DNA from 2 places in the Lactobacillus intestinalis genome. Region 1 is predicted to be linked to the other one. Evidence: predicted binding sites of a transcription regulator. Region 1 holds the regulator's gene; the other holds the start of a gene.
The links. The regulator NrdR, encoded in region 1, represses ribonucleotide reductase genes. The targets are predictions, from matches to a motif close to ACACNATATATNGTGT.
Positions count from the first base shown of each region.

Region 2: the regulator NrdR is predicted to act here: its motif matches at 2,311-2,326, upstream of KBW87_RS07820 (deoxynucleoside kinase).

Region 1 is NZ_CP072983.1:606,930-613,216, forward strand. Features, by position in the region: gene mutM (bifunctional DNA-formamidopyrimidine glycosylase/DNA-(apurinic or apyrimidinic site) lyase) at 1-601, shown strand, start outside; gene coaE (dephospho-CoA kinase) at 598-1,200, shown strand; gene nrdR (transcriptional regulator NrdR) at 1,203-1,670, shown strand; gene KBW87_RS02760 (DnaD domain protein) at 1,673-3,034, shown strand; gene dnaI (primosomal protein DnaI) at 3,044-3,943, shown strand; gene thrS (threonine--tRNA ligase) at 4,234-6,168, shown strand.
Region 2 is NZ_CP072983.1:1,649,045-1,655,331, forward strand. Features, by position in the region: gene KBW87_RS07805 (ABC transporter ATP-binding protein/permease) at 1-320, shown strand, start outside; gene KBW87_RS07810 (aldo/keto reductase) at 528-1,346, opposite strand; gene nagB (glucosamine-6-phosphate deaminase) at 1,464-2,189, shown strand; gene KBW87_RS07820 (deoxynucleoside kinase) at 2,367-3,014, shown strand; gene KBW87_RS07825 (deoxynucleoside kinase) at 3,034-3,720, shown strand; gene KBW87_RS07830 (SLAP domain-containing protein) at 3,769-4,881, opposite strand; gene KBW87_RS07835 (helveticin J family class III bacteriocin) at 5,163-6,125, opposite strand; gene KBW87_RS07840 (hypothetical protein) at 6,153-6,287, opposite strand, start outside.

The sequences.
Region 1 (6,287 bases):
AGGTAAGTATCACTTAGTTGATGTGGATACGCCTAAAGATAAGCATGATCATGTTCAATTTGAATTCACTGATCATACTGCACTTAGATATAATGATGTTCGTAAATTCGGCCGAATGCAGCTTATTTTAACCGGAAGTGAAAAGACAGCAACTGCAATTGGAAGATTGGGCGTAGAGCCAAATTCAGCTGATTTTACTGATCAATATTTTATTTCTAAACTCAAAACAAAGAAAAAGAATATTAAAAATACTCTGCTAGATCAAACGATTGTAGCAGGACTTGGAAATATATATGTGGATGAGGTTTTATGGCAAGCAAAGATTCATCCGCTTAGTGTTTCAAGGGCTATTCCTGCAGACAAAGTAAAAGAACTACGTAAAAATATTAATCATACGATTAAATGGGCAACTGAATTGCATGGAACCACAGTCCATACTTATCTTGATGCTAATGGAAACTATGGCGGTTTTCAAGATAAGCTTAAAGTATATGGTCATAGTGGCGAAGAATGTCCTAGATGTAATACAATATTAGAAAAAATCAAAGTAAATGGGCGAGGAACAACATTTTGCCCGCATTGTCAGGTGATATATAAATGACACTTGTGTTAGGTTTAACCGGCGGAATTGCGACTGGTAAAAGTACTGCTGATAAATTTTTTGAGGAAAAAAATATTCCAATTGTGGACTGTGATGAGATAGCCCACAACATCATGAATGTTAATAAGCCGGCTTGGAAAGATATTAAAGAGGTTTTTGGTGATGAATATTTAAATGAAGATCAAACCATTAATCGAAAAAAGTTGGGCAAATTAGTGTTTAATGATCCCACAAAAATGAAAATTTTGAATGAAATTACTCATCCGCGGATTTTTCAAGAAATGGAATCACAAATCGCACAATATAAATCTGAAGGCTATTCTTTGATTATCGTCGATGCCCCAGTTTTGTTTGAATCTCATAGTGAAAAATATTATAACGAAACTTTAGTAATTAGTTTGCCTCAAGACCTACAGCTTAAACGATTAATGGCACGAAATAATTTGACTAAAGAAGAAGCTCTTAGTAGAATTAACAGTCAAATGTCATTAAAAGAAAAAGAAGCTAGAGCCACGTATGTGATTGAAAATACTGGTTCTGTAGAAGATTTATATAAAAAATTGAATGAGTTATTAACGAAAATTAAGTATGAGGTTTAATTATGGAATGTCCAAATTGTCATCAAAATGCTTCACGCGTTATTGATTCTCGTCCAAGCGATGAAAATCGAGCTATTAGACGTCGCCGAGAATGTGAAAATTGTGGCTTTCGTTTTACTACATTTGAAAGAATTGAAACTGCACCATTACTTGTTATTAAGAATGATGGAACGCTTGAGCCATTTAGTCGTAAGAAGATTTTGCATGGGGTCATGGCTGCTTGTCAAAAGAGACCAATTACTAGTCAACAATTTGAGCAGTTGGTGGACCATGTTGAAAATAAAGTTCGTAAGCAAGGTGTTAGTGAAATTTCATCTAAGAAAATTGGTCAATTTGTCATGGATGAATTAGCTGACATCGATGATGTAGCCTATATTCGTTTTGCTTCTATCTATCGTGAATTTAAAGATATGTCTAGCTTTATGAAGACGATGGAAGATATGATGGCAAAGCGTGAGAAAGGAAATTAGAGATGTTTGAAACATCTAATCCTAAGCAGCCATTTTACGTTGCTAACAAAATCAATTTGTTCCCAGGAGATATCAAGGTTTTGATTAAACTCTATCAGCCCATTGTTGGCGCCACGGCAGTTTCTTTATATCAAACTTTGATTCAGGATTATGATGCGTATGCAATAGTTTCAGATTCGCAGGGGATTTATTCTCTGCAGGAGGAACTAGATTGCAGTTTAAAAGACATGTTTTCTGCTTTGCATAAACTGGAAGCTGTCGGTTTAGTGAAGACGTATCTCGCTGATAGTATTATTAATAAAATTCTTATTTTTCAGTTGATGAATGTGCCTAGTGCACAAGAATTCTTTTCAACTGCGCTTTTAGCGAGTCTTTTAAAAGAAAAAATAGGGGCAATTAAGTTTCATGCTTTAAGTCATGCTTTTGCTAAGGAACTTAAACGAGCTCAAAAACCCATTAAAGATGCACAAGATGTTTCTGCATCTTTTTTTGACGTCTTCCATCTATCACAAGCAGAAGCAATTACTCCATCTGATGATGTGAAAAAAGCTGCTAGTGAAAATACGGGTCAAAAAATTGTTCCAGCTCAAGTCAATGATCACAGTAATATTGATTGGGAATTTTTGAAACAACAATTTGAAATGTATCAAATTCCGCCCGAGCAAGTAACTCTTCATCAACGTGAGATTGCATCTCTCATGACCACTTACAATTTGAACGAAAAAGAGTTTTCTGATAAAGCAATGTATGCCATGCGGGAAGCGCCAACCCAGTATGAGTTGAATATGCAGCTGATTGAAGAGAAGATTGCAGAAGAATCTCAAAATGTGCGTTTTTTGGCTAATAAGGAAAACCCTAAAGAAGAAAAGCTGGATTTGAGCGGTTTATCTCACAATGAGCAAGAAATTGTTAAAAATGCGATGAATCTATCGCCCTATGACTTTTTGCATAAGGTTAAAAAGCAGTATGGAGGGCAAGTTTATTCCAGTGAAAGCTATACTGTTAATGTGATTAATAGAAAATATCACTTACCTGTATCTGTTTTAAATATGGTTGTCTATACTTGCTTAACTTATAATTCGGTTGTGTCGTACAATTTAGCTAAGAGAATTGCAGAGGATTGGACTGAAAATCAAGTTGGGGATGCCGTAACTGCCTTAAAGCGGATTAATGCGCGCAAGCAAGATAACCATAAGGAACCGCTGATTAAGACGCAAGAGACTAAGAAAACATCTTATGGTAAGAAGCGAGTTGAAGAAGGAACTGATTGGAGTAAGAAGAAAGCTAAGGTTAATAAATCAGTTAGTGCTGAAGAACTAAGAAATTTCTTTAAGAATTTTGAAGAACAAAATGGCATGAAGTAGGTGATAAAAATGGAGCCAATTGGTGATACTCTCAAAAAAATAGTAAAAAAACGAAATTTTGGAGCTTCTTTGCAAGAGATTCAAAATGAGGTTTTACATGATAAAGATGTTCGTGAATTTTTAGCAGCTCATAAAGATAAACTGAATAAAAAAATTGTAGAAACAAGTTTTGCTAATTTATATGAATATTATTCCCAAAAACAAAAATCTGATCATGTAATGAATGGTTACCAACCAGAGTTGTTTATTAGTGGGGATGTAATTGATATTCGATATGCGCCAACTAAAGCTAAAATTGAGGCGGATAAAGAGATAAATACTCAAAAGCACTTGGAATTAATTGATCTACCGAAGAACCTGCGCTCAGTAAAATTAAGCAATCTTGATATCTCTGATGAACGTTCAGATGTTATGATTCTTATTCGACAGTTTTTAAATAGCTATAAAGAAAATAATCATCAAAAAGGTCTTTATTTAAGTGGTAATTTTGGAGTAGGAAAGACGTACATGTTAGCTGGGCTTGCAAATTCGATTGCTGCTACGAACAAAAACGTCATCTTTTTACATGTGCCGACTTTTATTGCAAGCCTTTCGAGTCACTTTGAAGACAACAGCCTAAATAAAGAAATCAAGCGCGTTTCAGCGTGTGATGTCTTGATTTTAGATGATATTGGGGCAGAAACTCTCAGCCAATGGTCGCGTGATGACGTTTTAGGCGTAATTTTGCAAGCAAGAATGGATAATGTGCTTCCGACATTTTTCTCATCTAATTTGGACATGGATAAACTTGAAAAGCACTTTGCTGAAACAAAAAATGCTGTTGATCCTGTAAAAGCAGCTCGTTTGATGCAACGAGTAAGATTTTTAGCAAAAGAAGTTGTCGTTTCAGGGGAAAACAGAAGAATCTAATTTTTTTCAAAAAAGACTTGATTCCCAAAAATCTACGCGTATAATTGATTTCAAATGAACGAACATGATAGTTCTTGACTCAGAGAGAGGGGCCTAGTTCTGAAAGCTCCCATTAAAGAGCTACCCCACTCGTTATTTCCCAAATTGATAATTAATGGTTGGACTCCAATATCAGTCCGTATATGAGAGATTATTTATATAATCTGAATTTGGGTGGAACCACGCTAATTAACGTCCCAGTGCTATTACCGGCACTGGGACTTTTTATTTTCTATTTTTTGGAGGTAAATATGAGTTTTTCAATTACTTTGCCAGATGGCTCAAAAAAAGATTTTGATTCAAGCATCACTGTTGGAAAGTTGGCTTCAAGTATCGCTACTTCACTTGGAAAAGCAGCTGTAGCAGGTAAGGTTAACGGCCAATTAAGACCATTGGATTATGTTTTAGATAATGATGCTGAAGTTGCAATTTTAACTGATAAAGATGAAGAAGCTTTAGACGTTTTACGTGCAAGTGCTGCATTTGTATTTGAAGCAGTTGCTAAAAAACTTTACCCTGACCTTCACTTTGGTGAACATGTTGCTGATGAAGGTGGCTTTTTCGTAGATACTGATAAGGACGACCAAATTAAGGTTGGTGAATTACCAAGACTTGAAAAGGCAATGCAAAAAGCTGTTAAGAGCGGCGAAAAGATTGAATTTGTTCAAGTAGCTAAATCAGAACTTGAAGAACAATTCAAGGATGACCCATACAAGAGTGAACTTTTGAAGAAAATTGATAGCGAAATGGTTGATGCATACCGCCTTGGCGATTTCATCGACTTTGGTTTTGAAGCACTTTTGCCAAACACTGGTAAGATTAAGCACTTCAAGCTTTTATCAGTTGCTGGTGCTTACTGGCTTGGTAAATCTTCAAACCCAATGCTTCAAAGAATCTTTGGTACTGCATTCTTTAAGCAAGCAGCTTTGGATGAAGATTTGAAGCGTCGTGCTGAAATTAAGGAAAGAGACCACCGTACTATTGGTCGTGACCTTGACTTATTCTTCGTTGATCCTAAGGTTGGTGCAGGTCTTCCTTACTGGATGCTAAAGGGTGCTACTATTCGTCGCGTTGTTGAACGTTACATTATTGACCGTGAAGTTGGCGATGGTTACAAGCACGTTTACACTCCAGTACTTATGAACCTTGATGCTTACAAGACTTCAGGTCACTGGGCACACTACCGTGATGACATGTTCCCACCAATGGACATGGGTGATGGTGAAATGCTTGAACTTCGTCCTATGAACTGTCCTTCGCATATTCAAATCTACAAGCACCACATTCGTTCCTACCGTGATCTTCCACTTCGTGTTGCTGAACTTGGTATGATGCACAGATATGAAAAGTCAGGTGCTTTATCAGGTCTTCAACGTGTACGTGAAATGACTTTAAACGACGGTCATACTTTCGTAGAACTTGACCAAGTTCAAAGCGAATTTGCTAAGATCTTGAAGTTAATCATGGACGTTTACAGAGACTTCGATATTACTGATTACTACTTCAGACTTTCATACCGTGATCCAAAGAACACTGACAAGTACTTTGCAAACGATGAAATGTGGGAAAGAAGTCAAAAGATGCTTAAGGGTGCTATGGATGACCTTGGCCTTGATTACGTTGAAGCTGAAGGTGAAGCTGCATTCTACGGTCCTAAGCTTGATATTCAAACTAAGACTGCTTTGGGTAATGACGAAACTATGTCAACTATCCAACTTGACTTCATGCTTCCAGAAAGATTTGGTTTAACTTATGTTGGTAAAGATGGTGAAGAACACCGTCCAGTTATGGTTCACCGTGGTATTGTTGGTACTATGGAAAGATTTATTGCCTACTTAACTGAAATCTACAAGGGTGCCTTCCCAACTTGGCTTGCACCTGTTCAAGCAGAAATCATTCCAGTTAACAATGAAGCTCACGGCGAATACGCAGAAAAAGTTCGTCAAGAACTTGCTAAGCGCGGCTTCAGAGTAGAAGTTGATGATAGAAATGAAAAGATGGGTTACAAGATTCGTGAATCACAAACCCAAAAGGTACCTTACACTTTAGTATTAGGTGACAACGAAATGAACAACGGTTCAGTAAACGTTCGTCGCTACGGTACTGACGAAGAAATTTCTAAGAGTCTTGACGACTTTATCAACGAAATTGATGCAGACGTTAAGTCATATTCAAGAGAAAACTAGTCTTAATAAAATAAACAATAAAAATCCGCTAGGAAAAAGATCCTGGCGGATTTTTTTATGTAAAATTACCATTCAACACTAGATTTTTACCGTTTACCGAAAATCTCTGTTTTTTAAGA
Region 2 (6,287 bases), 660 kb from region 1:
TGCTTGAAAGAACCAAAGAAATTGGTGTATTGAAGGCTTTAGGTGCTCGAAAACGTGACATTACCCGAGTATTTGACGCAGAAACATTTATTTTGGGTGTATTTGCTGGTGTATTGGGTGTGGGCATCGCCTACCTGTTAACCTTCCCAATCAATAGTGTGATTTATCACATTACTGATCTAGCCAACGTGGCTCAACTCAACCCAGTTCATGCGTTGATCTTGATCATCATTTCAACTGTATTAACACTTCTTGGAGGGCACTTACCTGCTAGAATGGCTGCCAAAAAGGATGCTGCGATTGCCTTAAGAAGCGAATAAAACTAAAATAGTATTTAAATTTTGCTCAGTTAAAATTTTTGCTTATTATCCTTTACCTAAGTAAAATTGAATATCTTTTAAAAAGAAAAACTGCCTTTCTTATTTGGATAGACAGTTTTTTATTAGTAAAAGTTACACACAATCCACAGAGTTTTCCACAAGATGTTGATAAAGTATGTATATAATTTCCATATCTTGTGGTTTTTCCTAAATTATAGCCAACGGTTGTTTCGCAGTTGGTTGCATGAAATCGCTATTTATAAGTCTTAACTCATCGTCTGTTAACTTTATTCTTTGAGCTGCAAGATTTTCCTTCATATGCGTGACTTTGCCCGCTTTTGGAATTGATAAAATGTCTCCACTTCTAAGCGCCCACGCAAGCATGATTTGATGCGGCGTTGCGTCATGAGCACGAGCAACTGCTTTAAGATTATGAGTAATTCGAATTGTGTTACCTTCACCTGAATTAAAAGGTGAATAACCAATAAAATTAACCCGATTTTCCTTTTGCCATGGAAGTAAATCATATTCAACACCACGATGATCCAAATTATACAAATCTTCATTGGCATAACATTTTTCTCCATTGGGCACACTGAAAAGTTCCTGCATATCGGAAGTATCAAAATTAGAAACACCCCATTGACGAATTAGGCCCTCTTTTTTCAACTCTTCAAGTCCACGTACAGTATCTGACAAGCGATGACTTCCGCGCCAATGAAGCAAGTAAAGGTCCAAATAATCTGTATTCAACCTAGTTAAAGTCTCTTCTAAACTTTTTCTTTCAAGGTCCGGAGTTGCATGGTAAGGATAAAACTTAGAAATAATATACATTTGACTACGATCATAACCTTTAATGGCTTCACCGATTAACTTCTCACTTTTACCTTCACCATACATCTCCGCTGTATCAATAATTCTTATCCCATTGTCTAAACCGTAGCGAAGCGAAGCTATCTCATCTTTTTTCTTTTTGGGATCTTCGCCTATATTCCAGGTACCCATTCCTATTCCAGTTAAATCCATGACTTTTTTCACCTCACTTAAATTCTACTACTAAATTTCAATATATTCTGATTTGACAAAATGGCATAGACCATTTTATAATGGACTAGACCAGTAAACAAGGAGGGTTTAATCATGATGAAAGTTATTGTTAGAGAAAACGACATTCAAGGTGGAGCAGCAGCTTTTGAAATTTTTGAAAAAGGTATCAAGAATGGTGCTAAGGTCTTAGGCCTTGCAACTGGATCTACCCCAGTGACTCTTTACCAAAATTGGGTTAAGAGCGATCTTAATTGCGATGATTTAACTAGTATCAACCTTGACGAATATGTCGGCTTAAAACCTGATGATCCTCAAAGTTACCACTACTTCATGAAGGAACACCTATTTAACAAGAAGCCATTTAAACATTCTTATGTTCCTGATGGTGTTGAAGCTGCAAAAGATCCCCAAAAAGCAGCTGATGATTATAACAAGATTATTAAAGATAATCCAATTGATATTCAATTGCTTGGAATCGGTCGAAACGGCCACATCGCCTTCAACGAACCTGGTTCTTCATTTGATACAGTAACGCGCGAAGTTAAACTTACTGAAAATACTATCAAGGCAAATTCTCGCTTCTTTAATAACATTGATGATGTTCCAACTAGCGCAATCTGCATGGGTATTGCTAACATCATGTCTGCCAAGAAGATCGTATTGATGGCTTTTGGCGAAAAGAAAGCTCATGCAATTAAAGAAATGATTGAAGGCCCTATTACTGAAGAAGTTCCTGCATCAATTTTGCAAAAGCATCCCGACGTAACAGTGATTGTCGATGAAGCAGCTGCAAAAGAATTAGACGACAAATACAAAAAATAATACTTTGACCAAAGCTTGAGCCGTGCCGAATTGGTGCGGTTTTTCTTTTGCTCAGATAAGTTTTTGCTTCAAAATCACTTGACTTTTTGACGTGAAACAGAATTAATTTTTTCCTTGTGACACACAATATCTCGTATTAAACTAGTAAATGTTCTATATGTGGTATTAAGAAAGAATGTGATCCAAGTTATTGTATTAAGTGGGCCAATTGGAGCCGGTAAATCCAGTTTAACCAGTAATCTAGCTGAACATTTAGGAACGCAAGCATTTTATGAAGGCGTTGATAACAATCCTGTCCTTCCTTTGTATTACAAGGATATGAAGCGTTACACCTTTTTGCTTAACACTTATTTGCTTAACCATCGTTTAGCTCAAATTAACCAAGCCATTCAAGAAAAAAACAGCGTATCTGACCGTTCAATTTATGAAGATGCACTCTTCTTCAAGATGAATGCCGACAGCAAAGTAGCTGATCCAACCGAATTCAAGATCTATGATGATTTGCTTGAAAATATGATGGAAGATACTCCAGGTAATCCAAGCAAGAAGCCTGATCTGCTTATCTACATCCACGTTTCGTTAGATACAATGCTTGAACGTATCAAAAAGCGTGGCCGTTCATTTGAACAGTTATCAACTGATCCAGGTTTGAAGGATTATTACGCTAGACTTCTCAGCTATTATGAGCCATGGTATGAGCATTACAATGCTTCTCCTAAGATGGAAATCAATGGCGACAACCTTGACTTTGTAGTTGATGAAGATGCTAAAAAAGAAGTTTTGAGTGAGATTGATAATAAATTGCGTGAAATTGGCAATTTGTAAATAAAAAAGAAGGAACGTGATGACAGTTATTGTTTTAAGCGGACCAATTGGAGCCGGTAAATCCAGTTTAACCAGTATTTTGTCAGATTATTTAGGTACTAGGCCTTTCTATGAAAGTGTAGATGACAATCCTGTATTGCCATTATTTTACGCTGATCCTAAGAAGTATGCTTTCTTACTTCAAGTTTACTTTTTGAATACGCGCTTCCACAGCATTAAGGCAGCCTTGAGTGAAGATAACAACGTGTTAGATCGATCAATCTATGAAGATGCACTTTTCTTCCAAATGAATGCCGATATTGGTCGTGCAACTAGTGAAGAAGTCGATACCTATTACGAGTTATTACATAATATGATGGGTGAACTTAGCAGAATGCCTAAGAAGAATCCCGACTTGCTTGTTCATATTGATGTTTCATATGATACGATGATCAAGCGAATTAAAAAGCGCGGCCGTCCTTATGAACAATTGAGCTATGATTCAACTTTGGAGGATTACTACAAGCGCCTACTTGAATACTACAAGCCATGGTATGAAAAATACGATTATTCACCTAAGATGACAATTGACGGTGATGAGTTGGACTTCATGGCTAGTGAACATGATCGTCAAATTGTCCTCGATCAAATCACAGCCAAGTTGAAGGAAATGGGTAAACTTCCCGAAGATTGGGATAAAACCACTGACATTCGAATTGAAGCATAGTAAAAAGCTACTAATAAGATTCCGTCTTATCGGTAGCTTTTTGTGTGTCTACTTTTTCAAAGCTGCAGCTTCAGCTTCTTCTGGAGTGTTTGATGGAGTAAGTTTTACACTTGCCGTTATGAATTTTACATCACTTGCCCTTACATAAGCCTTATGCCCTACATTAATGGTACTCCAGTGCGAAGTTGGAGTAGTACTTGCATAGAAACTTGTTCCAACTAAATGATAAAATAATTCTACTTTTTTCTCACTCGGTACCCAAATATAAACTAATTTATCAACTTTAAGGTGACCCATTTGCTTACTAATAAGTTGACCATCATGATCTTGTAATGTCCCATCCTCATTAAAGACCTCAGTGTTTTTAGGAAATGTAATATAAGAAAAATTTTCATAAAAATAATCATGAAGGGGTAACTTTTTAGCCGCTTTTACATCAGAAGCGTTAATCCATTTATCAGTTCCCTTAATATGATAATAATTATCATCATTCTCACTATCTTCGGAAAGCTTATTATATTCTAAACGGTCAACCTTAAATTGCGTACCTACGGGCGTAAAGCGGGCAGTTCCTTTATAACCATTATCAATTTGTGTAATTACTCGAGTAGGGGTAGTAACAGTTACAGTAGTTTCTTCTTTACTTGTTGCGTTATTTGTTACATTGGCATTATAAGCAACGACAGGTCCCAAATTATATGATTTAACATATTGCTTAGATGGTCCACTTACTCTAAAGTAATATTTACCATCCTTGAATTTATATGAGCCACCATAAGTCGTAATTGTTTGACCCTTATACAACTTCCACTGGTTTTGGTAGCTGGTACGACGAGTCGAAGTACTATAAATATAGGTATTGTGCGTGATTCTTCTAGTCACACCATCAATGTTGGTCGCCTTTAAATATTGATCTTTATCGGCAACTTTGTAGTAATAACTGCCATCAATTTTTATAGGATTGGCAACAATTTTCGCATAACTAAAGGCTTTGTAGGTCACTCCTGTGTCCTTACCGTCTTTATCGTAAGCAGTAGCAGTGTGCATTACCATCTTGTTCCTCACACTAGTCTCTGCTGCTTGAGCAACTTTAACAGAAGAACTTAAAGTGCCTACAGATGCTAAACTTAACGCAATAATTAATGCTAGTTTCTTCTTCATAAGTATTCATCCTTTTTCAATCTTTATATCACTTATTATCTTCTCTCAAATAAGTTATTTCAATAAGAAAAAATCTCGAAATTTAAATAAGAATTCCTTGCGTTACTATTGGCTTATTTTTAATATAATTAAATTTTCTTCTTTCAAAAACTATAAAGTTAATTTTAAAAAACTTGCTTTTATTTAAGAACCACAAAAGCGGATTCATCAATATTGATGAGTCCGCTATAATTAGTTTTACAGAATATTCCAGAATTTAATTTTACTTAATCTCAGCCTATTTAGTTCCAAGATAATTCATAGATCCGATTTAAAACTGTTGTATTTTCATTATCAACTTTTGCATGATATGCAACAGTTAAATAGCCATGATTCTCCCCAATAATTTGAATACTTTCTACTTCACTATGATATCCAGGAATATCTAACCCTTTAAATCCACTCAAATTTACTGATTCCCATTGAGATTCATCATTTTGAGCATAGCTTGGAATTTTAATAAGCTGCTTATGATGAGAAGTCCAAATTCCTTTTTTTAAAGAGGGATGAAGTTGGCTAGAAATATAAATATTACCTTTTTCATCAAGATCAAATCCTTGGATGGAATTAATAACACTATCTTGATCCGTTCCATAAAGGTTAGAAACAGTAAAACTATTTTCATATGGGAAATTTTCAAGACTTACATAGCCCGTTCCAGCATTATCTAAAGCATTATTGATCTTTGATAAATCATAAATAGTAAAATGCCCAATATGCTTATCTTCCACTGTGGCAATTAAGAATTTAGTATAATCCGATGAAACTGCCGCTTCTGCATGTGTCATTGAATCACCACCATAGGGAGCGCTTCCAGCATAACTAAGATAGGCTAAACGTGGAAAATCAAGGTTAGAGGAATGATGACGTGAAGTATTACGGATATTTACACGTGCAATTTGTTTTGCCCAGTTATAATTTGGATCATTGTGTGATGGTTTAATACCCACAAACCAATTATCTTTTTTACCAGAATATTCCCACGTTTGAGTATGGCCCCCTGCTTCTCCAGCTAATTCTAGAATAGGAGTATTAATATTGCTTCCACGATACCCACGTAAAATAGTAGTTGTAGCTCCTCTTAATTGAAGCCCATAAACATACTTTGCTCCCACATTACCTTTTTGTACCACAGCTGGATAACCAGTTCTCATATCAAATTGACTTAAAATACTGATGTCAGTCGTTTCATTTAAGTGTCTCATAATAAAACCTCCACAAAATTTAAAAACTTACTTGTCTTGAGTGTCTTGCTGGGCATTCATTTCTTTTGCAACCTCTCTAAAAATGTCCTGCATCTCTTGTTCATTTAACTTAAACCCCTTAGCTTCCAAGCCGTCAATTACTGCATTTCCAATCCGGTTAAT